DNA from 4 places in the Allohahella marinimesophila genome. Region 4 is predicted to be linked to each of the others. Evidence: predicted binding sites of a transcription regulator. Region 4 holds the regulator's gene; each other region holds the start of a gene.

Evidence for each region. Region 4 encodes sigma-54, which starts transcription at its own class of promoters, with help from an activator protein. Its sites were predicted from a motif close to TGGCACNNNNNTTGCTNT; they were not measured.
Region 1: a site for sigma-54 is predicted at 3,279-3,296, ahead of glnL (nitrogen regulation protein NR(II)). Genes of this name have one in related genera too.
Region 2: a site for sigma-54 is predicted at 4,789-4,806, ahead of ABD735_RS15410 (circularly permuted type 2 ATP-grasp protein). Genes of this name have one in related genera too.
Region 3: a site for sigma-54 is predicted at 4,755-4,772, ahead of ABD735_RS06895 (DUF642 domain-containing protein). Genes of this name have one in related genera too.

The regions. Positions count from the first base shown of each region.
Region 1 is NZ_BAABBO010000011.1:129,782-137,763, reverse strand. Features, by position in the region: gene typA (translational GTPase TypA) at 1-368, opposite strand, end outside; gene glnA (glutamate--ammonia ligase) at 937-2,343, shown strand; gene ABD735_RS12830 (DUF4124 domain-containing protein) at 2,474-3,085, shown strand; gene glnL (nitrogen regulation protein NR(II)) at 3,317-4,474, shown strand; gene ntrC (nitrogen regulation protein NR(I)) at 4,471-5,919, shown strand; gene ABD735_RS12815 (DUF1631 family protein) at 5,947-7,982, opposite strand, start outside.
Region 2 is NZ_BAABBO010000014.1:80,910-88,891, reverse strand. Features, by position in the region: gene ABD735_RS15430 (hypothetical protein) at 1-378, opposite strand, end outside; gene ABD735_RS15425 (proteasome-type protease) at 449-1,180, shown strand; gene ABD735_RS15420 (circularly permuted type 2 ATP-grasp protein) at 1,219-3,828, shown strand; gene ABD735_RS15415 (transglutaminase family protein) at 3,837-4,760, shown strand; gene ABD735_RS15410 (circularly permuted type 2 ATP-grasp protein) at 4,880-6,334, shown strand; gene ABD735_RS15405 (alpha-E domain-containing protein) at 6,334-7,335, shown strand; gene panP (pyridoxal-dependent aspartate 1-decarboxylase PanP) at 7,408-7,982, opposite strand, start outside.
Region 3 is NZ_BAABBO010000007.1:268,467-276,448, forward strand. Features, by position in the region: gene ABD735_RS06880 (CHASE domain-containing protein) at 1-487, shown strand, start outside; gene ABD735_RS06885 (PAS domain S-box protein) at 484-3,648, shown strand; gene ABD735_RS06890 (response regulator) at 3,645-4,037, shown strand; gene ABD735_RS06895 (DUF642 domain-containing protein) at 4,105-4,710, opposite strand; gene ABD735_RS06900 (flavodoxin family protein) at 5,054-5,791, shown strand; gene ABD735_RS06905 (transglutaminase-like domain-containing protein) at 5,805-6,650, opposite strand; gene ABD735_RS06910 (glutaminase) at 6,756-7,685, opposite strand; gene ABD735_RS06915 (BCCT family transporter) at 7,873-7,982, shown strand, end outside.
Region 4 is NZ_BAABBO010000016.1:55,689-63,670, reverse strand. Features, by position in the region: gene ABD735_RS16410 (ATP-binding cassette domain-containing protein) at 1-756, opposite strand, end outside; gene ABD735_RS16405 (KpsF/GutQ family sugar-phosphate isomerase) at 941-1,954, shown strand; gene ABD735_RS16400 (KdsC family phosphatase) at 1,986-2,507, shown strand; gene lptC (LPS export ABC transporter periplasmic protein LptC) at 2,538-3,143, shown strand; gene lptA (lipopolysaccharide transport periplasmic protein LptA) at 3,136-3,717, shown strand; gene lptB (LPS export ABC transporter ATP-binding protein) at 3,732-4,457, shown strand; gene ABD735_RS16380 (RNA polymerase factor sigma-54) at 4,552-6,084, shown strand; gene hpf (ribosome hibernation-promoting factor, HPF/YfiA family) at 6,124-6,432, shown strand; gene ptsN (PTS IIA-like nitrogen regulatory protein PtsN) at 6,465-6,938, shown strand; gene rapZ (RNase adapter RapZ) at 6,948-7,808, shown strand; gene ABD735_RS16360 (HPr family phosphocarrier protein) at 7,896-7,982, shown strand, end outside.

The sequences.
Region 1 (7,982 bases), on a different contig from region 4:
GGGCTCAGGCCATTGGCGAAGGCCTTCTGAGTAACGAAGCGAGTCTGCGGCATCGGACCATCTTGCGCATCCACGAGCAGGAGCACCGAATCGACCATCGACAGGACGCGCTCGACTTCACCGCCGAAGTCAGCGTGGCCCGGTGTATCCACGATATTGATCTGATAGTCATGCCAGGTAATCGCGGTGTTCTTGGCAAGGATGGTAATGCCCCGCTCTTTCTCCTGGTCGTTCGAATCCATGACCCGCTCTGAGTCCTGATCCTTGCGACCAAGGGTACCGCTCTGACGCAGCAGCTTGTCCACCAGCGTGGTCTTACCGTGGTCGACGTGGGCAATGATGGCTATGTTGCGTACTTTTTCTATCACGTTGCGAGTACCGAATAGTGGCGAAATGGAAGAACTGTGCGGGCAAAAATTGCGCGGCATTATAAACCATTGCTTGAATGCTTGATAGCAGAGTCGTAGAAGAGTATAGAATCATTGCGGATATTCACACCCATTCCCTTCTGATCCTGATCAGGGACAGTGACGCCAGCTCGTTATCGCACACTTTTGGTGCAATGACACATGTCTTCGCACCAATAAGGAGCGATTCGCACCGAAATTGGGCGCTTGCAGTTTATACGGCGAGTGCTTTGGTGCAGATGGTCACTGCCGTAATGGCTTGACCTGCGGGCTTCCGAGCCTCATCCAGGTGCATCGGCTGCCTCTCGACCATAAAGGTGGCAACGAAATTGCTTACCCCTATTGCCTGAAGGTTAGCCTGACGGGGCGCAAGCTGATGAACATCATGACGGCACTCCTGCTTTCAGCAGTAGCCTGACTGCCAGGATACAGTTTCAGCAACCGGAACCTCGTGCTATGCTCGCTGCGACTTCACCGTCTAGTGGAGCGGACCATTTCTGTAACAAATTACGTAAACGGAGTGTAAGGAATGTCAGAGAAAACTCTGGGACTTATAAAAGAGCACGAAGCGAAATGGGTCGATCTTCGCTTTACGGACACCAAGGGCAAGGAACAGCACGTTACCATGCCTGTGAGCGAGATCAGCGAGGAGACCTTCCAGGACGGCAAGATGTTCGACGGCTCTTCAATAGCTGGCTGGAAAGGCATCAACGAATCAGACATGATCCTGATGCCGGATGACGACACCTGCGTACTCGATCCGTTCACCGAAGACGCCACAGTAAACGTGACCTGCTCCATCGTTGAGCCTTCTACCATGCAGGGCTACAACCGGGACCCACGCTCCATTGCCAAGCGCGCCGAGGAGTACCTGAAGTCTACCGGTATCGCTGACTCCGCACTGTTCGGTCCAGAGCCTGAGTTTTTCGTGTTCGACAGCGTCAAGTATCGTGCAGACATGCAGAGCGCTTCATATGAAATCCATTCTGAAGAAGCTGCCTGGGTGTCCAACGACGATTTCGACCGTAACAACGTCGGTCACCGTCCTGGCGTGAAGGGTGGTTATTTCCCTGTGCCACCAGTCGACTCACTGCATGACCTGCGTGGCGCCATGTGCGCGGCCATGGAAAGCATGGGCCTCAAGATTGAAGTACACCACCACGAAGTCGGTACGGCTGGCCAGTGCGAGATCGGTGTTGGCGCCAACACACTGACCCGCAAGGCTGACGAAGTACAGATTCTCAAGTATTGCGTTCTGAACGTTGCTCACGCCTACGGCAAGACTGCGACCTTCATGCCCAAGCCAATCGTTGGCGACAACGGTTCAGGCATGCACGTTCACATGTCACTGTCCAAAGACGGCAAGAACATCTTCGCTGGCGACGCCTACGCAGGCCTGTCAGAAACAGCGCTGTTCTACATCGGCGGTATCATCAAGCACGCTCGCGCACTGAACGCCTTCACCAACCCGTCAACCAACAGCTACAAGCGTCTGGTGCCAGGTTTCGAAGCACCAGTCATGCTCGCGTACTCTGCCCGTAACCGCTCGGCGTCCATCCGGATTCCATGGGTCAACAGCGCCAAGGCACGTCGTATGGAAGCGCGTTTCCCTGATCCAATGCAGAACCCTTACCTTGGTTTTGCGGCCATGATGATGGCTGGTCTCGACGGCATTCAGAACAAGATCCACCCAGGCGACCCTGCCGACAAGGATCTGTACGACCTGCCGCCAGAAGAAGCTGCCGAAATCCCAACAGTGTGCAGCTCGCTCGAGCAGGCACTGGATGCGCTGATCGCTGACAAGGAATTCCTCCTGAAGGGCGACGTGTTCTCACAGGACATGCTGGATGGCTACATCGCGCTGAAGCGCGCTGAAGTCGAGCGTCTGAACATGACGACTCACCCGGTCGAGTTCCAGATGTACTACTCGCTCTAAACGCCTGGAGCACATCAGAAGGCCCGCATTAGCGGGCCTTTTTCGTTTCTGCAACATGGCTGCAGGTTTTCAGACCTGCTTGCACTATACTGGAAGCTGCACATTCAGAGGCTCAGAGACGGGTATGAGAATGCAGAAACAGACAAGCGTCCGGAATAGCTGCTGTGGGCGGGTAGCAGGCACGAGAGCGTCGATTGGTCGTATAGGCCACCTGGTCCTGTTCATGGGCGCCCTTGTGGCGCCACTCGTGATTGGCAGCGCCCAGGCGGAAGTGTATCGATTCACCGACTCCGAAGGTAATGTCGAGTTTACCGATCAGCCCCGTAAGGGCGCCGAGCGTGTCGAGCTCAAGGAAACAGCCACGATTACACTCCCGAAGCCTGAAGAGGTCACCGCCATCATTGGCGAAAGGCAGGAGGCAGTTGAGTCCGGCGAAGAAGGTCCAGCCTACGAAACCCTGCGCATCGCCTATCCGGAAGACGAGAGCGCGTTCAACTCTGGCAGCGGCGACTTCAATGTGATCATGGACATCACGCCCGACCTTCAGAGCGAGCATTTTCTGCTTGTGAAACTCGATGGCGAGGCCCTGCCCCTGACAAAGGGACCCGCCATTCAGATGAATACTGTGGACCGAGGCACCCACACCATCAGCGTCGATGTGGTGGAAGGTGACAGCGTTATTCAGAGCGCAGAACCGGTAACCTTTACCCTGCATCGGCCCTCAGTACTGACACCACCTTGAGCGACTGCGGCCGAACGCACCAAAGCAGTGCACCCTGAGCGCCTCTACAGCAGGCGAGCGCTGTAAAGGTGAGCCTGCACTATTGTGGACTGAGCACCCCGAATCCGCACCACAGTAGCTCTGAGGCCTTTTGACGACCATATCTGGTGCAAGCGTTGAGGCAATACATGAACATGGACCGTTTATTGCTTCATGGCACTATCTTAGCTGCCAGAGAATCCGTGACACCGTATGCACCCAAAAACCGCGCTGACCGACTCCGTATTGGCCAGGCTTCTGGAAAACCTGGCTACCGCTGTACTTCTGCTCGATCATCGAGGCAAGGTCGTCTTCGTCAATTCCGCTGCGGAAATTCTGCTCGATAGTAGCGCGAGCCGTATGCTCGGCTCGCATTATACCGACTGCATTCAATCCGAGCCGGGTGGCTTGAGCGCACTTGAGAACGGATTGTCGACCGAGCAAAGTTTTGGACAAAGCACTGTTCGCTTCGTTCTACTCAGTGGCAACAGCATCATCGTCGATTACACGATATCCAGTGCACCAGCCGAAGTTGGCGGGCCCGCAGGCGAAGCCTTTCGCTTGCTCGAGATGCAGGCCAAGGACCATGTCAGGCGGATTTCGCTGGAAGAGGAGCTGCAATCAGAGCATCAGGCTGCCCGTGTACTCATCCGCAACCTGGCTCACGAAATCAAGAATCCTCTCGGTGGCATCCGTGGTGCCGCGCAGTTGCTTGGCAAGGCGCTCGATTCCAGTCAGGACACCCAGCAAACCACAAGGCTGTCGGTTCCAACATCCGGTGGTGGATGGTCTGAGTATACCAACATCATTATTTCCGAAGCCGATCGCCTGAAAAATCTTGTAGACCGCATGCTGGGACCGAACAAAGCGCTTCACCTCAGCGAGGTGAATATCCACGAAGTGCTCGAGCGCATCATCAGCCTCATCGAAGTGGAATGCGGATCGGATATCAGCATTCGCAGAGACTACGATCCAAGCATACCGGAGTTCACCGGCGACAAGGAGCAGCTGATACAGGGTTTCCTCAACATCGCCAGAAACGCGGTTCAGGCATTGACTCAGCCAGGGACAGCGCCTGGCTTCCGGCCCGCGATTCGATTCAAAACCCGAGCGGTGCGCCAGTTCACGCTCTCAGGAAAACTTCATCGGCTGGTACTCAAGGCCGAAGTGATCGACAACGGAGCCGGCGTACCACCTGAACTGCTGAAGAATATCTTTTATCCAATGGTCAGCGGCAGTGCCAGCGGCACCGGCCTCGGCCTGTCCATCACCCAGGGCATCATCGGCCAGCACTCCGGCATCGTCGAGTGTGAAAGTGAACCCGGACGCACCTCATTTATCGTCTACCTACCTCTGGAGAATGCACTATGACCGAGCCGTCGCCCGTCTGGATTATCGATGACGACCGCTCTATCCGCTGGGTCCTTGAAAAAGCGATGGAGCAGGAAGGCATCGCCTTTGAATCGTTTGAGTCGGGAGACTCCATTCTTTCGCGGCTGCAGCGGGAACAGCCACTGGCTATCATCAGCGATGTGCGAATGCCGGGTATTGATGGGCTGGAGCTGCTGCAGCGGCTGCAGGAACAACATCCAGGCATACCGGTCATCATCATGACCGCGCATTCTGACCTGGACAGCGCAGTGAGCAGTTATCAGAAAGGTGCCTTCGATTATCTGCCGAAGCCTTTCGACCTCGACGAGGCCATTGTCATCATCAAACGGGCGCTGGCGCATGCGACCGGCAACCAGAATAAAATTGGTCAACCCAGTGAGCAGCAGAAGCAGAAGAGCCCGCCAATCATTGGTGAGGCGCCGGCCATGCAGGAAGTTTTCCGGGCAATTGGACGACTGTCGCACAGCAATATCACCGTTTTGATCAACGGCGAATCGGGCACCGGCAAGGAACTCGTCGCGAAGGCCCTGCACGAACATAGCCCGCGCGCGGGTCATGCCTTCATTGCGCTCAACATGGCTGCCATTCCGAAGGACCTCATCGAGTCGGAACTGTTCGGCCATGAAAAAGGCGCTTTTACCGGCGCCGGTGGTCAGCGGATTGGTCGCTTCGAACAGGCCAGTGGTGGAACCCTCTTTCTCGACGAAATAGGTGATATGCCGGCCGATACACAGACGCGTTTGCTGAGGGTGCTGGCCGATGGCGAATTCTACCGAATAGGCGCCACTACGCCAGTCAAGGCGGATGTCAGGATCGTTGCAGCAACCCATCAGAATCTTGAAAAGCTGGTGGAATCCGGTGCCTTCAGGGAGGATCTCTTTCACCGCCTGAACGTTATCCGAATTCATTTGCCAGCGCTGCGTGAGCGGCGGGAAGATATCCCCCGACTCGCTGCTCACTTTCTCGAGCAGGCAGCCGCTGAACTGGGCACCGAGAACAAGCTGCTTGCGCCGGAAACCGAGGCTCTGCTCTGTCAGTTGCCCTGGCCGGGGAATGTGCGTCAGCTACAGAATACCTGTCGCTGGCTGACCGTCATGGCCTCTGGCCGGACCATCCATCTCGGGGATCTTCCGCCGGAGCTACAGAATGAGACGCCGAACAAGACAACGACCATCGACTGGCCGGAATCGCTTCGCCTGTGGTCCGAGAAACAGCTGCTCACGCGAAAGGAAGGCCTGCTCGATGTGGCGATGCCGATATTCGAACGGGTCATGATCGAATCGGCGCTGCGGCAGTCTGGTGGTCGCAAGAAAGATGCAGCCATTCTTCTCGGCTGGGGTCGCAATACCCTGACCAGGAAGATGAAGGAGCTGGATATGGCTTCGGTGGATGACAGCGGCGGCAGCGAGAACTGGGATGACTAAACCCTCCCAGGGCTAGCTGGCCGCGCGCTAGCGGAACTTGGGCAGTGCCTTGGGTCGCTCGATGAAGAAGCCTTGGGCATAGTCCACGTGCCTGTCTCGCAGTAGATCCAGCGTCGTCTTGTCCTCGACGAAGGGCGCTATGACTTCGCTGCCATGATAGTGTGCCATGTCCACCATCGATTTCAGCATCATCTGATCGTAGAGATCCTTGGGCAGATCCCTGATGAAGGTGCCATCGATCTTGATGAAGTCGACCGGTAATACCTTGAGTGCTTCATAGGCGCTGGCGCCCACCCCAAAGTGGCCCAGACAGAACCGGCAGCCATACTCCTTCAGCTCGGTGATGAAGTCTGCAACATCGTTGAGCCGACTGATGGCAGAGGCCTCGGTAATTTCGAAGCAGATCTTTTCAAGCGGGCACTCAAAAGCGGTGAGCTGTTCGAAGATGAACTCCAGCAGACTCTCGTCATTCAGCGAATGACCGGAGAGGTTGATGAGCACGCTGCCCATTTCTTCGATGAGCCCACCGTTCTCCGCCATCCAGGTCAACATGTTGCCCACGACCCAGCGATCGATTTCGCGAATACTGTCCGACTGCTCGGCGGCCTGCACGAATTCGGCTGCCGGTATCACGACGCCTTTGGGCGACAGCACACTGATCAGCACCTCGACAATGCCAGGCAGTTGGGTGCCGGCCTGAAGCGGAATGATTTTCTGACAGCGCAGCTGAATATTGAGCTTGCTGAGGTCGACCGGCGATCCCTTGAGACGCGGGCCGGTTTCGGTAGCCGTGGCATAACGTGGCGAGAGCTGCACCGGAAGCTGCGCCGCACTGCTCTTGGCCTTGCGGACAAGGTCTTCGCTTTCACGCAGATGATCGCTGAGGTCGAGCAGACCTGGCTGCAGGGGCAGGCAACTCACGACGAAGCGCAGGGGCAGCATATCGCCCTCCCAGGAGAGCCGGTAGCTCTGCAGCGCCGTGAGCAGCCGGTTGGCCTGCTCACCCGCATCCTGGGCTACGGCTACGATAAACTCGTCCCCCGAGTAACGTGCCAGCAGACTCTGTTCTGGTAGCAGGTTTCGGCAGATACGGACAATATCCTTGAGCGCCTTGTCACCCCCGGCTATACCGACCTGTTCATTAATCTGATAAAACTGTCGGGTGGAGATGAGAATCAGGCCAGGGTTGAACGACTTCTGCAGGCTCTGGCAGAAGACCTGGGCCTGCCGCTCGAACTCCTTGCGCTGTATGAGACCGGTGAGCTCGTCTGTGGCGACCACATGACTGAGCTGCTCGTAGAGATCCTTCACCATATTGGCGAGACTCTCGTTCACCGCAGGCTGTTCCCCCTCGGCTTCAATGGCGCAGATGCCCTGCTGAAGATAGGCTGCCAGGGTGACTGGATCGAGGTCGATCACCTTCGAGCCCATCTGGTTGACGAACACATAACGCGATGAATTGTGGCCAATCCAGGCTATGCGAACCTGCTCGGTAATCTCACCCTCTCTGGTCAGCCGAATCCAGTCGCCAATCCTGAGTTTCTGAATGCGCTGCATCCAACGTTGCAAACTCCGGTTGGGCACTTCTTCTGCGGCCTTGCTCCCGGCCACAGCCTCCGTGGATTCAGGCACCGATACGAACTGCGCTCTCTCGCCGCCGCCAGTCAGGAAAGCTTTCAGCTCAGCCCGTATGCTGGTGGCTGGCATATGCTGGGATGAAATCGTGTTGAGGCCATCCTGAATCGTCTTCACGAGCGCAGGCATGTCTATGGCCGCATCATCACCTTTCTCACCGAACTCGAGCAGTGAGTCGATAACCCCCAGATAACGGCCCCACTCTTCACTCTGGTCATCATGGCGGATGTAGACCAGCGAAAGCAGATCCTTCCAGCCATTGTTCAATAGTGAAATAACCGCCTTGGGCACCCTGCGCCCGGCCAGCCTGCTCTCTATTTCCTCCATGACCCGCTGTTTGGAAGAGGTGACTTTCTCCTGTCCTTCCGCTGCGGCCATGACACGCTCGACATTTCGTCGGTAGAGATTGCGCTGCTTGGCGAGCAATT
Region 2 (7,982 bases), on a different contig from region 4:
GATGAACAATCTGGTCGACTCGTTCGTTCCAGCTTGCAAGGTACACCCCTGCAACTCGCTCCAGCTCCGCTTCAGGCGCCAGCCGGGCATTGTCGAGTCCAATAGCTGACCGGGTAGACCAAAACTCTGTAGCCAGGGACGGGGGGTATCAGGCACAGTGCCGGCGCCCAGTTCATGGTAAGCCAGCGCTGCCTTTCCGGCTGGAAACTGCGCAGGCAAACAAAGCGTAAGTACCTGCAGCCGGCCCTTTTCGAGATACTGCAACAGCGTTCGCAGAATGAGAGCTGCCTGCTGTTTCGTCTCGTCAGTCGCCGCCTCGATTTCGTCAGCTTCGTGAGCAAGGAAGAAAAAATGGTATTCAGTGACTGATGGCGTCATGCTATCTGGACTTCATGCCTGCGGGCCTGAAGCTTCCCCCGTGAATTAATGACTGGTAATGGAACAAACAATGACATATTGCGTCGCCATCGCGGTAGACAAAGGTCTCGTCTTCGCGTCCGATTCGCGCACCAATGCCGGTGTTGATCATATCAGCGTCTACCCGAAAATGAACACGTTCGAGATTCCTGGACGTGCCTACTTCGTGCTGTGTTCGGCGGGAAACCTGGCGACCACACAGGCCGTGGTCAAGGCGATTCAGCGCGATCTGGACCATGAGGTCTCCGAGTCTCTGGCCACCTGTCGTGACATGAGTGACGCGGCGCGTTATATCGGTACGCTGAGTGTCCGTCACCGCCTGTATTATCAGAAGGAGCTCGAGCAGAAGGCGACTTTCGATGCCAGCTTTCTGCTGGGCGGGCAGGTGCGCGGTGAGTCACCTGACCTCATGATGATCTATCCTGAGGGTAACTACATCACGTACTCACCCTATAGCCCCTACATGCAGTTGGGCGAAACGAAGTACGGCAAACCCATTCTCGACCGGGTCATCAAGTGTGCAACCTCGCTGGAAGATGCCGCCAAGTGCGCGCTCGTCTCGCTTGATTCCACCATGCGCAGTAATCTCAGCGTCGCGCCACCGATAGACCTGTTGATACTCGAAAAGGACGCTTTCGAGCCGGCTCATCGCTGGCAGCTGAAGCTCAATTCCCCCTATTATGCCTCGTTGCGGAAGCGCTGGGGGGAAGGGCTGCTCGACCTCTTCAACAATCTGCCAGCATTCGACTGGGAAAAGGAATGACAGTCATGCGGCGTTTGCGAACGGGAGCGATATAGGTTTTGAATGAAAGGATACCTGGTCCGCGCCTGCCAGAGCTGAAAGGCCAGCAGCAAAGTCAACAGATGCTCGACCTTCAGGCCTCGGCGTACGCTGGCACGGCTGATGGTTACGACGAGATGGTGGCCGCCGATGGCAGCGTTCGTCCGCACTGGTCGAATCTGGCCAGTCTGCTCACGAAGAATTCGGCCGAGCAGTGGCGAGCGCTGCGACGGGAATCCGAGCGGCGTCTGAGAGACCAGGGCGTCTATTACAACGTCTATACCGATCCGGCGGGTGCTGGTCGAACCTGGCGTCTCGATCCATTGCCAATGATCATCGCGCCGAATGAGTGGGATGTGCTGCAGCCCGCCATACAGCAACGAGCCCGCCTGTTCTCCCATATCCTGCTGGACCTGCAGGGGGAGTCACGCTGTCTTCGCAATGGCCTGCTGCCGCCGGAGCTCGTCTACCTGCATTCCGGTTATTATCCGGCTCTGTTTGGCGGCGCGGCGCAGGCCATGACCCTGTTTGCCTCTGACCTGGCGCGTGGCCCTGATGGCAACTGGTGGGTCGTCAGCGATCGGACCCAGGGGCCTTCGGGTATTGGCTACGTCATGGAGGCCCGGCAGGTCAGTAACCGGGTCATGCGGCCGGAAGTACGTGATATTCAGCCGGCCAGCCTGCTGCCATTCCTGCGCAAGGTGAAAGCGCATCTGGCCGCGCTGGCCCCTCGCAAGACTGAAGATCCTGTCATCGTGCTCATGTCCTCGGGCGTGGGCAACGAAGTGTATTTCGAACATGCGTATCTGGCCAATCACCTGGGTATCACCCTGGCCGAGGGTGGCGACCTCACGGTTCGGGATGGCAACGTCTTTCTGAAGACAGTGGATGGCCTCAAGCAGGTTGACGTCATCATTCGGCGGGTCGACGATTCCTTCTCTGACCCGCTTTATTGCCGTGGAGACTCGGTGCTTGGCGTTGCTGGACTCGTTCAGGCGCAGAAGCTTGGTCGCATTGGCCTGGCCAATCCCATCGGTTCAGCCATTCTCGAGTCGCCGGGTATTCTGCCTTTTCTACCGCGACTCGCGCGCTATTTCCTGAATGAATCCCTGAAAATCAACAATGTGGCTACCTGGTGGTGTGGGCAGCCTGCGGAGCGCCAGCATGTCTGCAGCCGCATCGACGATATGGTCATCAAGCATATCGACAGGGGCAATACCCCTATATTCGGCGGCGCGCTCACGAAAGCCGAACAGGCTTTGCTTATCGGGCGCATCAAGGCCCAACCCTGGCAATATGTCGGTCAGCAGCGGCTTGCCTTTTCGACGGTGCCGACCTTCAATGGCGACGAGCTGATTCCGCGCCATCTGGTGACGAGGCTCTTCACCGTGGGCAATGGCGCGGAGTACGACGTCATGCCTGGTGGCTTGACCCGAGTCTCTGGCGCATCGTCGCAGCCCTTCGTCTCAAGTCAGAAGGGCGGTCTCAGCAAGGATACCTGGGTCATCAGTGAGCAGACCGAGCCTACCGCTGCGCTGATGGCGGAACAGAGCTATCGGCATGAGCAGGCTGAACGTGGGCGCAACAGCCCGCCAGTCCCACTCACCAGCCGGGCTGCTGAAAACATCTACTGGATGGCGCGATATCTCGAACGGTCGCAAACCATTCTTCGGCTCATGAGCAGCTACAGCGAGCTCTATGACCGCCGCTACGAAGAGGATGTGCAAGTTGAAGCCAGGCTGTTGAATACGCTGGCCATCTGCATCTACCAGCATCTGAGCTTTTCGATGGTAGCCTTCGAAAACGAGAGCAAGGCCCGGCTGAGCAAGCCACTCACGGTCGAAAAGCTCGCGCGATGGGTCTATGCAGAAACCGTCAACGGTAGCATCACGAACAACCTGCGATCAGTCATTCGCAGTGGCTATGAGGTGAGGGATCTTTTCTCCGGCGACGGCTGGCGCAGTATCGAGAACCTGGAGCAGACGCTCAAGACGATCGCCAAGCGCTTTAGCGCCGCCGAAGAGGGGTATGGTCTCGATCGCAGCGATATTGACGATATGCAGCGCACGCTGTCCAACACGTCTTTTGCAGTCACTGGCGCCACGGGGGACAGCCTGCCGCTGGATCAGGGTGGACTGTGGCTCAAGCTTGGCCGCGATCTCGAGCGCGCTCATTGCCTGACCTTCCTCGTGGCAAGGTTCATCGGTCAATATCAGATCGAGGGTGAGCATCGTCAGCTTGAAGAGCTGCTGCGCGGCAATGATGCCTACGGCAGTTATCGTCGACGCATGGGGACGCTCATTGAATCTTCCGCTGTGTTCTATCACCTGCTGCTGGACCCTAGAAATCCTCGATCGCTCTACGCCATCATCGACGGTATGGAGCCGCTGACACAGTCGCTCGATGCCAGAAGAAGCAATGCCGCCAGTGGGCAGGATCAACTGGGTGACGCCCTCTTTGCGGCACTCGCCCAGCTCCGGCTGGCGCCCCAGGCGGTCTGGTCCGATCTCCGACATCAGCGCCTGAACGTCGTTGATGTGGTCTTCAGAACGAAGCAGAATCTCAACTTGATCGGGCAGGAAATCGATCAGCGCTTCTTTGCCCAGGTCAAACAGACTTCAAGACGTTAGGCGAGCCAATGACAGTTCCACAGATTTCAGTCAGACACGACACCACCTACGCCTACTTTGCGCCGGCCTCGCTGTCTTATTACCGGGCCTGTCTGCAGCCGCTGAGCCAGGTGCGCTGCAATCATTTCATGCAGAAGCTGGAAAGCTTCACCCTGCATGTCGATCCGGCGCCCCGGCTGACCCTGCGTGAACGCGACGTCTTCGCAAACGTGCAGGCCTACTTCGAAATAGATCAGCCACACGACAGATTGCTGGTGCGTTCTGAGGCAAAGATGTCGCAGACGCCCATCGGCGCGGTGCCACTTGCTGAAACGCCTGAGCTTTTGAAGCCATGGGAATCCCTGCTGCTTCCCGAACTTCGGGCCACGCTGCCAACGAGCGGCTTCATCGCCTGTATCTATCCCAGCCAGCGCGTGCCTGATGCCGCCGATGCTGCTGATATCGTTGAATTCGCCAGGGAAAGTTTCACGCCTGCCCGCTCTATCATTGAAGCGCTGATGGACTTTACCCATCGTATACACGAAGCATTCAGCTACGAAGGCGGCAGTACCCACGTCGATACGCCTGTCACCGAGGCCTGGTCGAACAAGAAAGGCGTGTGTCAGGATTTCAGTCATTTTGGACTGACCGGATTGCGCGGGCTTGGCCTGCTCACTGCCTACGTCAGCGGCTACATGCTGACGGAAGCTCCGGAGGGTGAGGAAAAGCTGGTTGGCTCCGACGCCTCGCATGCCTGGATCGCGCTTTGGGTGCCTGGGTTCGGCTGGTTGCACGCCGATCCCACCAACGATTGCCTGGTTGATGATCGCTATATCGTGACGGCCATTGGCAGAGACTACAGCGACATACCGCCACTGCAAGGTGTGAGTTATGGCGCCGACAGTCAGCCGCCCGTGGTTGGCGTAACGGTATCTAGGGACGGTCTGACCTGATTAGTGAATTGAGGTATTCCGGCCGATCTGGCATGGTTGATGAACTGAATTCCGAATGAAGAACAACAGAGGCAGCAAGCGGTCTCACAAAATTGAGCGGTTTAAGGAAGCTAAACGCTATGGGCATAGACTGGAAGAAGTACACTTATCCTGATTTGTACGACGAACTCATCGATGCGAACGGCAAGCCACGCACCATCGCTGAGCCGCTCGCCAGACAGCTTGCCAACATGGACCCGGAAGACCTTATTCGGCTGAAGCAGACTGCCGAGCTGGCCATCAAGGAGATGGGGGTGAGTTTCACCGTCTATGATGCCGAGGGTGGCTCAATAGACAGGCAGTGGCCCTTCGATATTCTCCCGAGAATCATGGGGAGTCGTGAGTGGACGGTGGTCGACAAGGGCCTGAAGCAGCGTGCCAAGGCCTTGAACATGTTCATCGACGATCTGTACCACGATCAGCGCATCATCAAGGACAAGGTCTTTCCCAAGGAAGTCATCGCCAAGTCGAAGAACTTCAGGAAACAGTGCATAGGCATGAATCCGGCTCACGGCATCTGGGCGCATATCTGCGGTTCGGATCTCGTGCGGCATTCCGACGGTAACATCTATGTGCTCGAAGACAACCTTCGTGTGCCTTCCGGTGTGTCCTACATGCTGGAAAACCGCCAGGTCATGAAACGGGTATTCGCCGATCTATTCAGTGAGTATTCGATTCTGCCGGTTGATGACTATCCATCGCAGCTCTTCGATACACTCGCAGCGCTCTCGCCTCGGCCTGCTGCATATCCTCAGGTGGTCGTCATGACGCCTGGCATATACAACTCAGCCTATTTCGAACACTCCTACCTTGCGCAGCAGATGGGTTGTGAACTCGTGCAGGGCAGTGACCTGATCGTCGACGATGACGACTGCGTCTACATGAAGACCATCGATGGCCTCGAGCGTGTGGATGTCATCTACCGACGGGTAGACGATCTGTTCCTCGACCCCGAGGTCTTCGACAAGACCTCAATGCTCGGAGTCCCTGGCCTCATGAGAGCCTGGTTGGCGGGAAATGTAGCGCTGGCCAATGCGCCCGGTGCAGGCGTCGCCGATGACAAGGTCGTCTATGCCTTTGTCCCGGACATGATCAAATACTACCTGTCTGAAGAGCCGATTCTGCCGAATGTTCCCACCTATCTCTGCATGCGTGATGATGAATGCAAGTACGTGCTGGAGAACCTCGAGAAGCTGGTAGTCAAGCCAGCGAATGAGTCTGGTGGTTATGGATTGCTCGTAGGCCCACAGTCTACGAAGAAAGAGCGCGAAGCCTTTGCCAAACTGATCAAGGCAGATCCGAGAAACTTCATCGCCCAGCCCACCCTTAACCTGAGCACCATTCCCACGCTGTTCGACGGCAAGCCCGAGCCACGCCATGTCGACATGCGGCCGTTCATCCTGTCCAGTGATCAGATTCACGTCACGACTGGCGGATTGACCCGTGTAGCCCTGACCAAGGGCTCCCTGGTGGTGAACTCATCGCAGGGCGGTGGCAGCAAGGATACCTGGATCATTGATGAGGAGAGCATCTGATGTTATCGAGAGTCGCAAGCAATATTTACTGGATGGCACGCTATCTCGAACGAGCAGAAGGTGTCGCCAGGCTCATCAATGTCAATTCGAATCTGTTGCTGGATTTGCCGAAGGGCATTTCGCCGAAGTGGGGACAGCTGGTGTCGATCACCGGCGCCGACGAGCTGTATTCGCAGGAGGCCGATGATAGCGATCGTGATGGTCGTCAAGCCTTGAAGATACTCATCACCGACGAAAAATCGCCAGTCTCGCTGGTGACATCCATCGTCAATGCGCGGGAAAACGCACGTACTGTTCGCGATGTCATGCCCCGTGAAGTCTGGGAAGCGATCAATAGCCTGTTCATCTTTGCAAAGGACGGCTCTGCGCAGGCCCTGGGCAAGCGCGGGCGTTATCAGTTCCTGTCGGATGTCATCGAACAGTGCCAGACCATATCAGGTATCCTGGCAGGCACAATGAATCGTGATGCCGGCTATATGTTCCTTGAAATGGGTCGCCTGATCGAACGGGCCGACATGACGAGTCGCATCATCGACACCCGGTCGGCCAATCTGCTGCCGAACGACCACGAGATGGATGAAGAGTCGCCAGCGTTGCTAGAGGCTGTAAAGCGCCGGACTTACGACAGTCTGCAGTGGATGAGTGTACTGAAATCGCTGACTGGCTATCAGATGTACCGATTGGAAATGCAGGTGCGGATTCAGCGTCAGGAAGTGCTGAAATTCCTTATGCAGTCCACTGTGTTTCCACGATCGATTACACGCTGCATGCTCGAAATCGAAGCGACGCTGGAAATTCTTGAGAACGGTGAGCGGGCTCTGCTGGTGATCAATCGCCTGAAGCGACAGCTGGACCATGCCAACTTCACCAAGCTTAAGCAGACTGAACTCCAGCATTTCGTGGATCAGCTACAGGTCGGCTTCAGCCAGCTGCATGACGAGCTCGGTTACGCCTACTTCGGGCAGATACAGGACGCCAAGCAGACTCAGGCTGCTGGATGAGTCAGCTGGCCGGGTCCATAAAGGCCCGGCCGACACTGTTAAAAGCCTGAGCTAGCCGTTGTGTAGGGCTGCTCAGGCAGCCTTTCTGATAATGACTTCGATCTGTTCCACCAGTTCACGCACTTCAGGTTCGGCGGCTATACCGGACTGTTCCTCAAGCACGCCTCGCAGAATATCCCTTGTCGTCAGTGGGTTCGCCAATACTACCCGAAACACGATGCAGTCCTGATAATCGTACTGCGGCGGGTTAAGACGTGTGCGCGATACAAAGGCCTTGCCACGGTTGCGCTGCGTTTTCTGAATCCGCTTGGTAATCTTGCTCAGCAGTTCATTGATCTCCCTGCATTGCTGCGGTGTACAGTTTCGCATTTGCCGCCTTATGGATTCCGGTGCAAAGCGATAAGTCAGCAGATTGAGTTCAGGCTCCGATATCAGTTCGAATTCAGAGGTCTTCTTGATCTCGGCAGCGAAATACCTCGCTTTCTCAATACCCTGATCGATAAGAATCTCATAGCCGGTACGGCCAATGATCTTGAGCGCCGATTGAATCAGCATGGCCATACCCGGGCGGGAGCCTTCGAGCGTTTTGCTGCCCAAATCCCTTGAACCCTTGCGAATAATGTATTGTGCGTGATGCTCGATGGCGT
Region 3 (7,982 bases), on a different contig from region 4:
AGCTCGGCGCGAATGGCTTGGCCAAAATTACAAGGCGTCAGCAGCAGTGCTACACAAGCTCAGAGGATCCGTCAGTCAGCTTGGCGCTGATAGCTTGACCAGAGGCCTGCTCGCCCTCGAACAGCGAATCACGGATTCTGAGATGCAAGCGGACCTGGAGCAGGACTGGATTCAGGCACGCCGCCAGTGCGAAGTCATGCGTGCTTCAATCTCTCTGTGGTTCGAAAATCGGCAGCGAGGCCGCATCGCCGACAGTGAGCCGGCTTCGACTGCAGTGCCTGTGGAGAATCCTGAGCCTGAGCTGGCAACATTGAAGCAGATGCTTGCAGACAGAAATATCGATGCCGATCAGCAATTTGAGCGACTCCGAGCCTACCTGGAGTCGCAAATGAGCACGAGCGATCTACAGACCCTCGTTATGGCTATCGATGCACTGGATTTTGCGTCAGCTTTGGAGATCCTCGAACAGGCGGGCAAACCCGAATGACAGAACCCCGCTTCCAGGCACCACCGCTGCCCGTCAATGAGCCCGAACGTCTCGATGCGCTACGCAGCCTGAACATCCTCGACTCGCCTCCTGAAAAGGAGTTCGACACCCTCGTTCAGCTGGCGAAAACGATCTGTGACGTGCCTATAGCCCTGGTCTCGCTCATAGATCAGGATCGGCAGTGGTTCAAGGCCCGCTGTGGGATCGATGCTACGGAAACAGAAAGAGCCATATCCTTTTGCGGCCATGCCATTCTTCAAAAGGAAATCTTTGAGGTGCAGGATGCGCGCCTGGACGAGAGGTTTGCAGAAAACCCACTGGTGACTGGTGCGCCATTCATTCAGTTTTATGCTGGGGTGCCGCTTGTTTCAGAGCACGGGCACTGCTACGGCACACTATGCATCATCGATGCTAAAACCAGGACGCTGGAAGAGAGCAAACGATCGCAGCTGATTCAACTCGGTGACCTTGCAGTCCACCTCATGAATACGCGACGGAATCAGCTCGTAGCCGAGGCCGATGCTGCAATGGTTGATACGCTGCTCGAGCATATGCCGAATGCAGTAGTTGCCTGCGATGCAAATGGCAAATTGAACCGGTTTAATCGGCTGGCCCGCCAGTGGCATGGCATCGACCCGCTGGAGGTTCCACCCGAGGAGTGGGCCGAGCACTTCGATCTGTATGAACCAGATGAATCCACTCTGCTACCCACGGAAAAAATCCCTCTCTTGAGAGCCTTCAGGGGCGATGCCGTGGATGGCAGCGAAATCGTCATCAAACCAAGAAACGAAAGACCGAGACATGTTCAATGCCACGGGCGCTCAACGTATGCCGCCGATGGAACTCATGTGGGGGCTGTGGTCGTCATGCAGGATTTTGGCGCTCTCAAGGAAGCCGTCGCGCAAAGCGCCAGAACCAGTGCACACCTGAAAGCCATAGTCGATGCTTCGACTGATACCTCAATCATTGCAACCGACAAGAGTGGATTGATTACCCTCTTCAATACAGGCGCGAGCCGTCTACTTGGCTACAGTGCCGAAGAGCTGATCGGCATTGAGACGCCGGTATGTTTTCATCTGGCGAGCGAAATTGAGGCTCGCGGAGAAGAGCTTTCCGCCAGAGCGGGCAGATGCATCGACGGCTTCGATGTGTTTGTCTTTGAGGCGCTTGAAAGTTCTTGCGAGAGCTCTAACTGGACCTATGTTCGAAAAGACGGCGCTCATCGGCAGATTCATCTATCGATCAACGCTTTACAGGATGGCCGCGGAGAGGTTACCGGCTATCTGGCGGTGGCCGTGGATCAGACTGAACAGCTGGCTGCGCAGCGCGAAGCCCGGCTGCAGGCGGAGCGATTCGCTGGCGCCTTCGACACTGCCGCTATAGGCATGGCGCTGGTCTCATTGGAAGGCAGGTGGACTGCTGTGAACGATTCTCTATGCCAGATGCTTGGCTACTGTAGAGAAGAGTTGCTTGCGACCGACTTCCAGACGATCACTCACCCTGAGGATCTCGATAGTGATCTTCATCTGCTGGATCAACTGCTGGCGGGGGAGATTCGCAGCTATAGACTGATCAAACGCTACTGGCACAAGGACGGCTCGGTTATCTGGGCTGAACTATCCGTCGCCCTGGTACGGGATGAAGAGGGCGCGCCACTGCACTTCGTATCGCAGATACGGGATGTGACCACGGAGAAGCAGGCAAATTTTGCACTGCAGGCTAGCGAGACGCGCTTGCGGGGGCTGTTCCAGCTGTCGCCGATCGGCATTGCGCTGAATGATGCCGAGACCGGCGACTTTCTCGACGCCAATCAGGCGCTGCTGCAGCAGACCGGTTACGACCATTCGGAGTTTATTCGCCTCAGCTACTGGGATGTTACACCGAAAGAATACGAGGCCAAAGAGCAGGTCGCCCTTCGCGAGCTCAAGACCCTCGGCCGCTACAACCTGTTCGAAAAAGAATACTACCGAAAGGATGGGAGCCGCTACCCGGTTCGGCTACAGGGTATGATGATCAAGGGTATTGATGGGCGAGACGTGATCTGGTCGCTGGTTGAGGATATCAGTGAGCTGCAGCGAGTGGAGCGTATGAAGGCAGATTTTGTATCCACAGTCAGCCATGAGCTTCGCACGCCGCTCACGAGTATCTCAGGTGCCTTGCAGTTGTTGAGCCATGGCATCGCCGGTCCAGTACCGGACAGCATGCAGGAGATGCTGGAGATTGCTGCCAAAAACAGCCAGCGACTGGTGTTGTTGGTGAACGATCTCCTCGACATCGACAAACTAGCTGCCGGCAAGATGCAGCTTCAACTCGCTGGAGTCGATCTGTGCGCTCTGCTTGAGGAAACCGTGCAAAGCATGAAAGCCTTCGCCCTGCCGATGCAGGTCGAGATCGCACTTGGCGGCGACCTGGAGGGGCAGGTGTACGCCGACCGGGCGCGCCTGATTCAGGTACTACACAATCTGCTCTCCAATGCCTGTAAGGCCTCGCCCGCCGGCAGTCTGGTAGAGCTGATATGTGAGCGTACAGCTGATGATGCTGTCATTATCGAAGTTATCGATCGCGGCCGCGGCATCCCAGCAGCCTTTCGTCCGCGAATCTTCCAGAAGTTCGCGCAGGGAGACGAGAGGGACTCCCGAGCTTATAGCGGCACGGGCCTTGGCCTTGCTATCAGTCAGCAATTAATCTCGCACATGGGCGGCGTCATCGGTTTTGAATCCATGGAGGGTCATGGCAGCCGGTTCTGGATCAGGTTGCCCAATCACAGCTCAGGCTCGGCAAGATTCCGTCCCAACGGACCGCCGCGTGTTCTTCACGTCGAAGACGATGCGGATCTTGGTGCGGTCATTCGCACACAACTGCGCGGGATTGCGGAGGTCGAACAGGCGCTAACACTACAGCAGGCCAATTATCGGCTGCGCGAGAAACACTTTGATCTGGTCCTGCTGGATCTCAAGCTTCCGGACGGCTCAGGCGAGAGTCTGTGGGAGGTGTTCCATCAGGCTCAGCCTGACATCCCGGTGGTGGTGCTTTCAGGCCACGAGGTCCCGAGGGCGCTTGCAGGCAGGGTCAGTGCTGTCATCACAAAGAACCAGGAGGCTGGTGATCAACTGACGGAAACAGTACGTCGATTGATAGGCGGAATAGGAGCGGCAGAATGAAGCCACTGAAAAAGGTGCTCCACGTTGAGGACGACCCTTCGATTAGAACGATAGCCAGGCTGGCGATTGAGGTAGTAGGCGGACTGACGCTCTTGAGTTGTGAAGACGGCAGATCCGCCCTGGTGCAGGTAGAAGAGTTTTCGCCAGATCTTATTCTTCTCGACGTCATGCTACCGGATATGGATGGGCCGGCCATACTGAAGGCCTTGCAGGCGCAAATGGATCTTGCTCAGACTCCTGTGCTGTTCATGACCGCCAAGGTTCACAAAACAGAGCTCAATCGCTTTCAAGCGCTGGGGGCATTCGGTGTGATTCCAAAACCCTTCGATCCGATGACTCTGGCGCAGACCCTGCGCGAACATCATAAGCGATTTCATTCCGGCTGCTGAGGCGATCAGAAATAGAAATGGGCCTGTATGACACAGACCCATCGAAGCAGAACTCAGTACTGACTAATTACTTGAAGCGGCGCAACCCAAAACCCAGCAAGCCCAGTACTACCAGCCCAAGACTCGCAGGGGTAGGCACTGATGCGATCACACTCACATCGTCGATGAAGTTTCCGACGGTGCCAGTCTCGGGGAAGATCGAGGTAAACCTGAGTGTGGAAAAGTCCGATATCGCGAGGAAGCCGCCGTCGTAGATGCTCCAGCCGTTCGTCGTGTGGTCATCCAGAGTCAGGCTAAGGCCTGCGACATCGACGGCGAAACTTTCCTTGTTTGACTGCCGTGCGCGATACGCGAAGCTCAGGTCATACCATTTGCCTACAGTAGTGCTGAAACTCTGGAAGATGCTGAAAGCACCGCCGCTGGATGGATGAGCATTCAGTTCGGCGTGCTGGGCACCCTCGAAAGCCACGACACCGTTGTAGCTATCCCAGATTTCGATATTGCTGCCTTCCCATCCGGCGACATTGCTGGAGGCGAAATATTTCCAGGTGCCTGCTTTGACGTCCGGCTGCTCGAAACCTCCGTTCTGGATGAGATTTGCGCTTGCCGGAGCAGCTATGAAAACACTGACGCTTAATACACTGATAGTGGTGAGTCGACTGAACAGAGACATCTGAGACTTCCTTCTGAACATGGAGATACGCTATTCATCGTTTATAAGCAATATTTAGGCCATTATAAAAAAACTATAAATCCCAGTCTATTACTGCAAATAGAAACGCGGTTTACAGTAGGAGTGCATATTAGATCGACACTTGTGGCTGCCATATTGTGGTCTCGATGCGGAGTTCCAGACCGGATGTCAAAACTAGTCAGCGAGACATGGCGACGACTCCGATTGAAGATTTTTGACCATTGCCTTGAGGGAGTCCGTACAAAATTCGAGATCGCGCTGCGGTTTCGCTGATGTGACTGCTTGCCTGGCGCCTCATTCACTCCGACAGGACCATTTACCCATGGGCACTCAATCTTCACCTCCCGCTGGCTATTCAGACCTCAGTGCTGTTTTCATCAACACGACCTTAAAGCCTTCCCCGCAAACATCTCACACGGAGACGCTGATGCAGGCGTCGCAGGCATTGATGGAAGCGCAGGGCGTCAAGGTAACATCGATTCGAGCAGTGGACCATTTACTGGCGCCTGGTGTTCAGCCCGATATGACTGAAAATGGCTTCGATAACGATGAATGGCCGGACCTGTACGCAAGCGTGAAGGCTGCAGATATTCTTATCCTCGGTACACCTATCTGGCTCGGTGAGCGGTCATCAATATGCTCTCGTGTTATCGAACGGCTTTATGCCCATTCAGGTGATTTGAATGACTATGGACAATATATCTTCTACGGAAAGGTCGGCGGCTGCCTGGTTACTGGCAATGAAGATGGCATCAAGCACGTCTCGATGGGCATCCTGTATAGCTTACAACATATTGGTTACACGATACCGCCTCAGGCAGATGCTGGCTGGATTGGTGAGGCGGGCCCTGGACTGAGCTACGGGGACTCGCGAGAAGACGGCTCACGGGCTGGCTTTGACAATGACTTCACACAGCAAAAAACCGCATTCATGACCTGGAACATCCTGCACGTGGCGCGAATGCTGCGTGATGCGGGCGGAATACCTGCGCACGGTAATCAGCCTCGAGCCTGGAAAGACGGGCACCGCTTTGGCTATCCAGGCCCAGACAAGCGCTGACGCGGCGCACGGTTCAAGGCGCCGAGCTTACCGCAGTCTCGACATTGTCCGGATCAAGTAACTTATCATCCGAATGCTCCTCCTTGGCCCACACCTGCATCTCTGGGCTTTCGGCGTCTCCACGGATAGTACTGAATGCAACATCAGCTGCGTCGCGACCGGTGCCGATGCGGACGAACCCACCCACAGGGGCGAGCCGCGTGGCGTCGAACAGGAACCAGCGACCGTCCAGGTAGGCTTCGAAAAAACCGTGAAAGTCTGGTGGGTTCAGGTTTACGGCATATCCGGCTACGTACCGGGCTGGGATGCCCAGCGCTCTGCACAGGCTAATGCTGACATGCGCGAAGTCGCGGCACACGCCTTGTTTGAGTTCGAGCACATCGCAGGCCGTCGTTGTGGGTCCAGTACTGCCAGCGGTATAGGACAGCTCTTCGTAGACCCAGTTGCAGATGGCCGTCACCCGCGAGTAGTCCGGCACCAGCGAACCAAACTGCTTCGTCGCAAATTCCAGAAGCTTATCGGATTCGCAATATCGGCTTGGGTTGAGATAGGGAAGAATATCGGCCGGCAACTGTTCGTAAGGCGTCTCGCTTACATCTGTCGCCTGCGCCTCTTCGACGTTGAGGTTGACGGTTGCGTTGTAGCTGACAGTCAGGTCGCACGGTGATACGGACAGCCGAACCAGTCGATTTCCAAGGGGACTGACAGCGCATTCTTCGATCTTGAAGAATGGTTCGACCTCGAACAATTCTTCAACAATTTGCTGATGTTCGTTTCGCGCTACCGAGATGTTGAACAGGAAGGTCGTAGGGGCATGGACCTGGTAAACAATCCGGCTACCGACTTTGATCTGATTCATGAGTTAGGCCTATAGGTTTGGGGCTGGAGAGAGGTCGAGAGGGTTCTCGAGAGACGCATGACCCATGCTAAGCTGAATCGTCGCTGCTTTACCAGACACCTTCCATCACCTTCCAGAATCAAACACCGACCACTCGAGAGACTTTGAAAGCGCTTCGAGCGCTCGCGTACCGAGCAGGGAGTTGCCTTGCTTGTTCAATCCGGGTGACCAGACTGCGATGGACGCCTTGCCAGGTAGAATGGCCAGAATACCGCCGCCAACGCCGCTTTTGGCAGGAATGCCGACCCGATAGGCGAACTCGCCAGAACCGTTGTAGTGGCCGCAGGTCATCATGAGCGCATTGATGCTGCGCACATTGTCTCTCGACACCAGGCTTGGCGAATGGCTGAAGCCTGCGAGAAAGCGACCAAAATGCGCTAATTGCTCACAGGTCATTTCGATAGCGCAGTGGTGGAAGTAGACGCCCAGCGTCCGCTCGCAGGGGTGTTCCAGATTCTTGAAGCTGGCGAGAAAATGGGCAAGTGCCCAGTTCTTGTGGCCGGTGATGGTCTCCGATGCGGCGACAGCCGGATCGATGAGGATGTCATCATCGGACGCAGCCTGGCGAACGAAGCGCAGCATTTCACCCAGGGTCTCAGCTGGCGTCGAACCAGCAAGAATCATATCTGTCGTGACGAGCGCGCCCGCATTGACGAACGGATTGGGCGGGATGCCTTTACGGAGCTCGAGCTCCTGCACCGAATTGAACTCATGGGTCGATGGCTCTCGACCAACCCTGCGCCACAGGCCGTCACCATAGCGGCCAAGCGCAATAGCCAATGTAAAGACCTTGGATACACTCTGAACAGAAAAACGGGCCGTAGCATCGCCAGCGCTGAACTGTTGCCCGTCGGCAAGGCAGACCGAAATGCCGAAGCGATCCGGACTGACCTTGGCCAACTCGGGTATGTAGTTCGCAACCGCGCCTTTGTCATTGCAGCCTGCCATGTCTGCGCAAATGTCCAGCAAGGTCTGGTGCAAGTCTGTTTTACTCATGTGGTCCTAGCATCTGACTGATCGCAAATGAAATTCGACCTGTCAGAGTATGGCAGCAGGATGAAGATATCTCGACCGATCCATGTGGGCTACTCCACCCAATTACTCGTAACCGCCTACTGTGGTTGTTCTTCAACTAGATCAATATTCCTCGCACCCCATAACAACAACGGTTAAGGACGGATTGATGGCAGACGCAAAATCCCCCAAATCAACGCTACTCATGCCGGTCTTTTTACCCGCCGTGATCATTATTCTGCTGCTGGTGATCGGCACCGTCAGCGCTCCAGAGCTGGC
Region 4 (7,982 bases):
CAGGTCGTCCTTATAGTCCTTCGCTGGGTAATGGAAGGCGACTGGCCCGTCCGGCAGCCCATTGAGGAATTGCTTCACGAATTCATTGCCCTCTGTTTTCAGATGCTCCGGTGAACCCTGCCCCATCAACTTGCCATCCGCGATGATGCAGAGATGATCAGCAATGCTCATGGTTTCCTGAATATCGTGAGACACGAGAATGGTGGTCAACCCGACGGCATCGTTGAGCAGGCGAATCAGCTTCACGATCACAGCCATGGCGATCGGGTCCTGCCCGGTGAAGGGTTCATCGTACATGATGATATCCGGGTCAAGCGCGATGCTCCGCGCAAGGGCGGCCCGCCGCGCCATACCACCTGACAACTCGCTCGGCATCAGATCACGCGCACCTCGGAGGCCGACAGCATTAAGCTTCATTAATACAATATCGCGGATCATGTCGTTGCTCAGCGCGGTGTGGGCGCGCAGGGGAAAGGCGACATTCTCAAACACGTTGAGGTCACTGAACAGGGCACCCGACTGGAACAGCATGCCCATGCGGGTTCTCATCTCGTACAGCCGCGACCGCGACATGTCATTTACGACTATGTCATCAAACACGACCCGGCCACTTTCAGGTTTGATCTGGCCACCGATCAGCTTGAGCAGCGTGGTCTTGCCGGTGCCACTGGGGCCCATGATGCCGGTAATCTTGCCACGCGGCGCATGCAGACTGATGTTGTCGAAGATCAGCCGATCGCCACGGCGAAAGCTCATGTTCTCGATACTGACGAGATGCTCTTGTGACAGAACGCTCACTCCTGATTGAATTCGAGGCGGGAAGATATATTTCCTGATTCTGATACACTAACGCGAAAGCCGATACGGCCCAGGACATCTTTTACAATTTCTGCAGCGGCAACCCTGCCAGCTGTCGCCAATCACTATCGTTGGAAACTCTATGGCACATACGACCCCGACACAAGAGTCGATTGCTGCGAGCTTTGATTTCCTCGCCGCTGGCATCCGCACCATGGAAACCGAGCGCGACGCCATTGCCGAGCTGATTCTTCATCAGAAACAGCAGCGCGAAAGCTTTACCAGAGCCTGTGAGCTCATGCTCGAATGTCGCGGCCGGGTCGTCGTGACCGGTATGGGCAAATCCGGCCATATCGGCAACAAGATCGCAGCCACCCTGGCGTCCACCGGCACGCCAAGCTTTTTCGTCCATCCCGGCGAGGCAAGTCATGGCGATCTCGGCATGATCACCAAAGACGATGTGGTCATTGCGATTTCAAACTCAGGGAATACTGCGGAGATCATCAGCATACTGCCGCTGATCAAGCGCATGAGCATCCCCCTGATAACGCTGACAGGCAACGCGCGCTCACAGATGGCCGCACTCGCCGACGTGAATCTCGACACCAGCGTCAGCAAGGAAGCCTGTCCGCTCGGGCTCGCCCCAACTTCCAGCACTACCGTCACGCTCGTCCTGGGTGACGCGCTCGCCGTTGCCCTGCTTGATGCAAAGGGTTTCAGTGAGGAAGACTTCGCCTTTTCACATCCTGGCGGCGCGCTTGGACGCCGGCTGTTGCTCAAGGTGGCCGACATCATGCACGACGGCACCCGCATTCCCGCTGTGACTGAATCGGCCAGCATGTCCGACTGCCTGCTGGAGATGACCCGACAAGGCCTCGGCATGGCCTGCATCGTGGATGCCGACTTCAAACTGCTCGGCATCTTTACGGACGGTGATCTTCGCCGCGCGCTGGAGAATCGGGTCGATATACACCAGGCTCACCTCGCGGATATCATGACAGTGAAATGCACCACGATTTCTGCCGATATGCTGGCAGCCAAGGCGCTTGCCGTCATGGATGAGAAAAAGATCAATGCCCTGCCCGTCGTTGCCGAAGATCGCACGCTTATCGGCGCCCTGAACATGCACGACCTGCTTCGGGCAGGTGTCGTCTAGATTGACAGTCAGCCTTCCGGTAAAAGAAAACATGACGAAACAAGAGTCAAGACCAATCCGCCTGCTCGCCCTCGATGTTGACGGCGTACTGACGGATGGCAAATTGCTGTTTACATCCACGGGCGACGAACTCAAACGCTTCTGTACGCTTGACGGCCAGGGTATTCGCCACTTGCAGCGTGCAGGCATCGCCGTAGCCATCGTGACTGGCCGAAGGGCTGCCGCGACAGAGCGTCGTGCGAAGGATCTCGATATTGAGCTGCTGCTGCAGGGTCGGGTCGACAAGTATCAGGCGCTGATGGAAATCTGTGCAGAACAGCAGATCGATATTGCGGAAGTGGCCTACGTAGGAGATGACCTGCCCGACCTCAGCGCCATTCAGGCCTGTGGCTTTGGCGTAGCAGTGGCCAACGCCCATGCATTCGTGCGAGAACATGCCGACTATGTCACGACGGCTCATGGCGGCAACGGCGCCGTACGTGAAGTCTGCGACCTTATCCTCGAACGTATGGGCCTTCTCGACTCGGTGCAACAAAGCTATCTGCTGCCATAAACGCAGCATTGAATGCCGGAGGGCCTTCGAATGACCTTACAGGAGATGGCCGGAAACGCGGTGCGGTCAAAACGGCTGGTATTGGCAGTGGTGCTCATCGTGCTCACCGCGGCCTTCTGGTATCAGGCCTTCAATGATGAAGACGTCGAAGTCGTTCGTCTGGCTGATGACGCAGAGCCGGACGCTTTCATACTACAGGCGAGCTATAGAACCTATAACCTCGCCGGCATGCTCGAAAGCAGGCTCGAAAGCGTCAGAGCCGAGCAGTTTGTCGATACTGATATCGGCGTTTTATCACTGCCCCGGCTCGACATCCACGAAGAGGCTGGCGAGCGGAATTTCTGGCACATGAGCGCCGACAAGGGCACCTATGATGCCCGCTATTCAGTACTGACACTGGACCAGAACGTGGAAATTCTCGGCAGCACGCTAGAGAACCAGCCTATCCGTGTACTCACGTCCGGCCTGGTGTACACCATGGGCGACGAGCATGTGGAAACAAATAATGCTGTTGAGGTGATCTCCGGTTCTGATAGGATTCAAGGCACTGGCATGGAACTTGATATGCAGCAAAGGGCAGTAGAATTGAAGCAGGATGTACGCGCGATCTATCAGGCAAGACCGGCATATGAGTGAACTCATGCGCCCGTCCTCGGCTGCAAAAGTCAGGCTTCGCTTTGGCCTGACCCTGGCTTTCATTATGGTAAGCGGCAGCGCCGCAGCCTTCGACATGACACTGCAGAGCCGAGAGCCCATCAGAATACAGGCCGACTCCGCCGAGCTTGATGAGCTCAAAGGCGTGGCGACTTACAATGGCGACGTTGTGATCAGCCAGGGCCGGTCGCTCATCGAAGCCAGCCGCATCACGGTCTATACGACTGGCGGCCGGGGTATCAGCAGACTGGACGCCGTAGGCACCCCTGCCCACCTGAAGCAATACAATGCTGAGGAAGATACAGAAACCAATGCCTACGCCAAGCGAATCGATTACCGCCGTGACCAGAATCAGGTGGCGCTTCGCGGTAGTGCCAGGCTAGAACAGGATTCGAGCATTTTTCAGGGGGAAGAGATTCTGTACGATACGGTCAGTCAGGTGGTGAATGCCAGGTCCTCTGATGACAAGGACAAGAAGCAGCGGGTCGAGATGGTTTATTTTCCCGAGACGCCTGATGACGAAGGTGAGACGCCAGAATCCGCCGGTCAGAATTAGGCGAGCGGCGGCATATGAAGAGACTCGCAGCAGACAACCTGTCCAAGGCTTACAAGAAGCGCCCGGTGGTAAAAGATGTATCACTCGAGGTCTTTTCGGGCGAGATCGTCGGATTACTGGGCCCGAATGGCGCAGGAAAAACCACCTGCTTTTACATGGTCGTCGGGCTGGTAGCGAGCGATAGCGGCATTGTCAGCATCGACAACCAGGACATTACCAGTCTGTCGATGCATGGTCGCGCCAGACGGGGCATCGGATACCTGCCCCAGGAGGCGTCAGTATTTCGCAAGCTGAGCGTAGAACATAATATCCTCGCGATACTGCAGACGCGGGGCGATCTGGATGCAAAGCAGCAACGCGCAAAATGTGAGGAGCTACTCAGGGAGTTCCATATTACCCATATTCGTGACAGTCTCGGGATGAGCCTGTCAGGTGGTGAGCGCCGCAGGGTCGAGATTGCCAGGGCCCTGGCCACCGAACCGGATTTCATTCTGCTCGATGAGCCGTTTGCCGGGGTCGATCCGATTTCAGTCAATGATATCAAGCAGATCGTACAGCATCTTCAGAAACGTAGTATCGGCGTACTCATCACCGATCATAACGTTCGGGAGACACTGGATATCTGTGAGAGAGCCTATATCGTCAGTGACGGCTACATCATCGCCAGTGGCACGCCCGACAGTATTCTGGCGAACCAGACAGTGAGAGACGTCTATTTGGGGGACCGATTCAAATTATGAGAATAAGTACTCTGCAGACATCCAGCCCACGGCCGGAATTCATAACGACAGTCGTTAGCGGCCAAGTTGTCAGAAGGCACCTGATCTAATGGTGATGAAGACCTCCCTCCAGCTCAAGATGGGTCAGCATCTGACGATGACCCCTCAGTTGCAACAGGCCATCAAACTCCTGCAGCTGTCCACACTTGACCTTCAACAGGAGATTCAGCAAGCGCTGGACTCCAACCCAATGCTGGAACTGGAGGAAGACGATCACGATCGTGGCCCGGAACGGCTTGAATCGGATAAAAGCGCTGAACGCGACTCCGAAATTCGTAGCGACGCCAGCGAAACCAGGGAAGCAACCGAGCGGCAGGATTCGCTGGACACCATTCCCGATGACTTGCCGGTCGATACCGCTTGGGAAGACGTTTACCAGAGCGGCACGAGCAGCAGCTCTGGTTCAGGATCGGGTGGCGACGACGATTATGATTTCGAGAGCCGTAACTCGCGCACCGAAAGTCTGCAGGACCACCTGCTCTGGCAGCTCAACCTCTGCCCCATGAGCGATACTGATCGTCTGATTGCGCACTCGATCGTCGACGCGGTCAACGATGACGGCTACCTGACCCAGACGCTAGCCGAAATCCACGAAGGCCTGGTCGACATGCAGCAGCGCATGGCTGATCGGGAAGAGCTCGAACTGGACGACAGTGAAGTTATCGAGCTCGACGAAGTCCAGGCAGTGCTCAAACGCATACAGCAGTTCGATCCGCCCGGTGTCGCTGCGAGGGATCTGCAGGAGTGCCTGCTGATCCAGCTTCTGCAGTTGCCGCCATCGACGCCCTGGTTGAATCAGGCCAAGCTGGTGATCAGTCATTACATCAACCTGCTGGGTTCGCGTGATTATGCCCAGCTGATGCGTCGCAGTCGTATCAAGGAGAGTGACCTCAAGGATGTCATGCGCCTTATCCAGTCGCTCAACCCGCGGCCTGGCGAAGGTGTGCAGACCACCGACACTGAGTATGTGGTGCCAGATGTGATCGTCAAGAAACTGAAAGATCGCTGGACTGTGGAACTCAATCCCGAAATTGCTCCGCGAATTCGGGTAAACTCGACCTATGCCGGCATGGTAAAGCGCGCTGATTCCAGCGCCGACAATACCTACCTCAAGGATCAACTTCAGGAAGCCAAGTGGTTTCTGAAGAGCCTGCAGAGCCGGAACGAGACGCTGCTGAAGGTCGCGACCCGGATCGTAGAGCATCAGCAGGGCTTTCTCGACTATGGTGAGGAAGCGATGAAGCCACTGGTGCTGCACGATATCGCTGAAGCGGTCGAGATGCATGAGTCGACCATTTCCCGCGTCACCACGCAGAAATACATGCACACGCCTCGGGGTGTTTTTGAATTAAAGTACTTTTTCTCGAGTCACGTCGGCACCGAAAGTGGTGGCGAGTGTTCGTCGACGGCCATCAGAGCCATCATCAAGAAGTTGGTGGCTGCCGAATCACTGAAGAAGCCGCTGAGCGATAGCAAGATTGCGTCTATTCTTGCAGATCAGGGCATCAATGTTGCACGCAGAACAATTGCGAAGTACCGGGAGGCCATGTCTATTCCTCCCTCAAATGAACGCAAACGGCTCATCTGAGCGTTTGCGAATTCTGACCTACCTATAGAGGCACAGTGTATGCAGTTGAACATTACCGGACAAAATATCGATTTGACCGATGCGCTCAAAAGCCATGTTGAAGCCAAATTCGATAAGCTTCAGCGCCACGTCGACTCGATTAGTAATGTACAGGTGACACTCGCAGTTGAAAAACAGCGCCAGATGGCGGAGGCTACGCTGCACATGAGCGGTAGCGACGTCCATGCGAACGCTGAGGACCTTGATATGTATTCTGCTATCGACCAGTTGGCAGACAAGCTCGACAGACAGGTCCTCAAGCAGAAGGAAAAACAGGTGGAGCGGAATCACGGCGTTAACGCCAGATAGCGGTCGGCCAGCCACAAAGACCCACGTATATTATGAAACTTTCGGAAATCCTGGCTCCGGCACTCACCCAGCATCGGGTGAGTGCCTCCAGCAAGAAAAAAGTCCTCGAATACATTGCTCACCTGGTTGCAGGGCATTACTCGTTTCTGAACGAAACTGCCCTGTTGGCCAATCTCAACAATAGGGAACGCCTGGGCAGTACAGGCATTGGCAAGGGTATTGCGATTCCACACTGTCGGCTCGAGAACTGTGACCGCGTCATCGGCGCATTCATCACGCTCGGCACACCGGTAGAATTCGATGCGATAGATAATGAACCCGTCGACCTGCTGTTCGTGCTGGTGGTCCCTCAGGAAGCCACTTCAGAGCATCTGGATCTTCTCGGTCAACTTGCGCAGAAGTTCAACGACGAGGCTTTCTGTGAAGAAGTCCGAGCCGCCGATAACAGTACACAGCTTTTCGAGCTCATTACTCGAGAGGGCACGCAAGCCGATTCGCAAGACTGAGGTGACTCCTTGAAACTGATTATCGTTAGCGGGCGCTCCGGCTCGGGCAAGAGTACAGCCTTGCACGTACTGGAAGACCTGAGTTTTTACTGCATCGATAATTTGCCGGTGGGGCTTCTCAAGCCTCTCGTGGAGGAGGCACTGAGCGAAGAAAACAAGCCGGCGCAGAATATCGCCGTCAGTATCGATGCCCGGAACCTGAATAAGGATTTTGCCAGTTTTCCCGAGATGTTTGCTGACCTGAAGTCAAAACAGGTCGAATGCGAAGTCATCTTTCTGGATGCTGATGACGAAACGCTCCTGCAGCGCTTTAACGCCACCCGCCGGAAGCATCCGCTCAGCACCAGAACGATTTCGCTCAAGGAGGCTATCAGCCACGAAACCCAGCTGCTCGATCCGATCAGTACCATGGCTAGCCTGTATATCAATACCAGCAACCTGTCTATCTACCAGCTCAGGGATCAGGTCAAACTCCGAGTCAGCGGCCATAGCACGCAGGAGCTTGCCCTGCTGTTCCAGAGCTTTGGCTACAAGCATGGCGTGCCATCAGACAGTGACTACGTCTTCGATGTTCGCTGCTTGCCGAACCCGTATTGGGATCCGGCACTGCGGCGGTTTCGGGGCACTGAGGATCCGGTCATCGAATTTCTGGACAATGCACCTGAAGTGCAGCAGATGAAGGAGGACATATCCCGTTTTCTGCAGCGCTGGTTGCCGGAATTCAAGAAAAGCAATCGAACCTATCTGACCATCAGCATCGGCTGTACCGGTGGGCAGCACCGATCTGTCTACCTGTGCGAGCAACTTGGCCGTGAGTTCAGAGATTTCTACGACAACGTGCAGATACGGCACAAGGAACTGGCTGGGTAACCAAGGCCGGGTACAGTCCTCCTTTGTACAATTTGCGTAAATCCCCAATTGCATAAGCTAGCAGCTTAACTACTCTTGTGAGCACAGATGCTGACCAGAACTGTTACCATAATCAATAAACTTGGCTTACATGCACGTGCGGCAGCAAAATTCGTCGCCACTGCGAATCGCCAT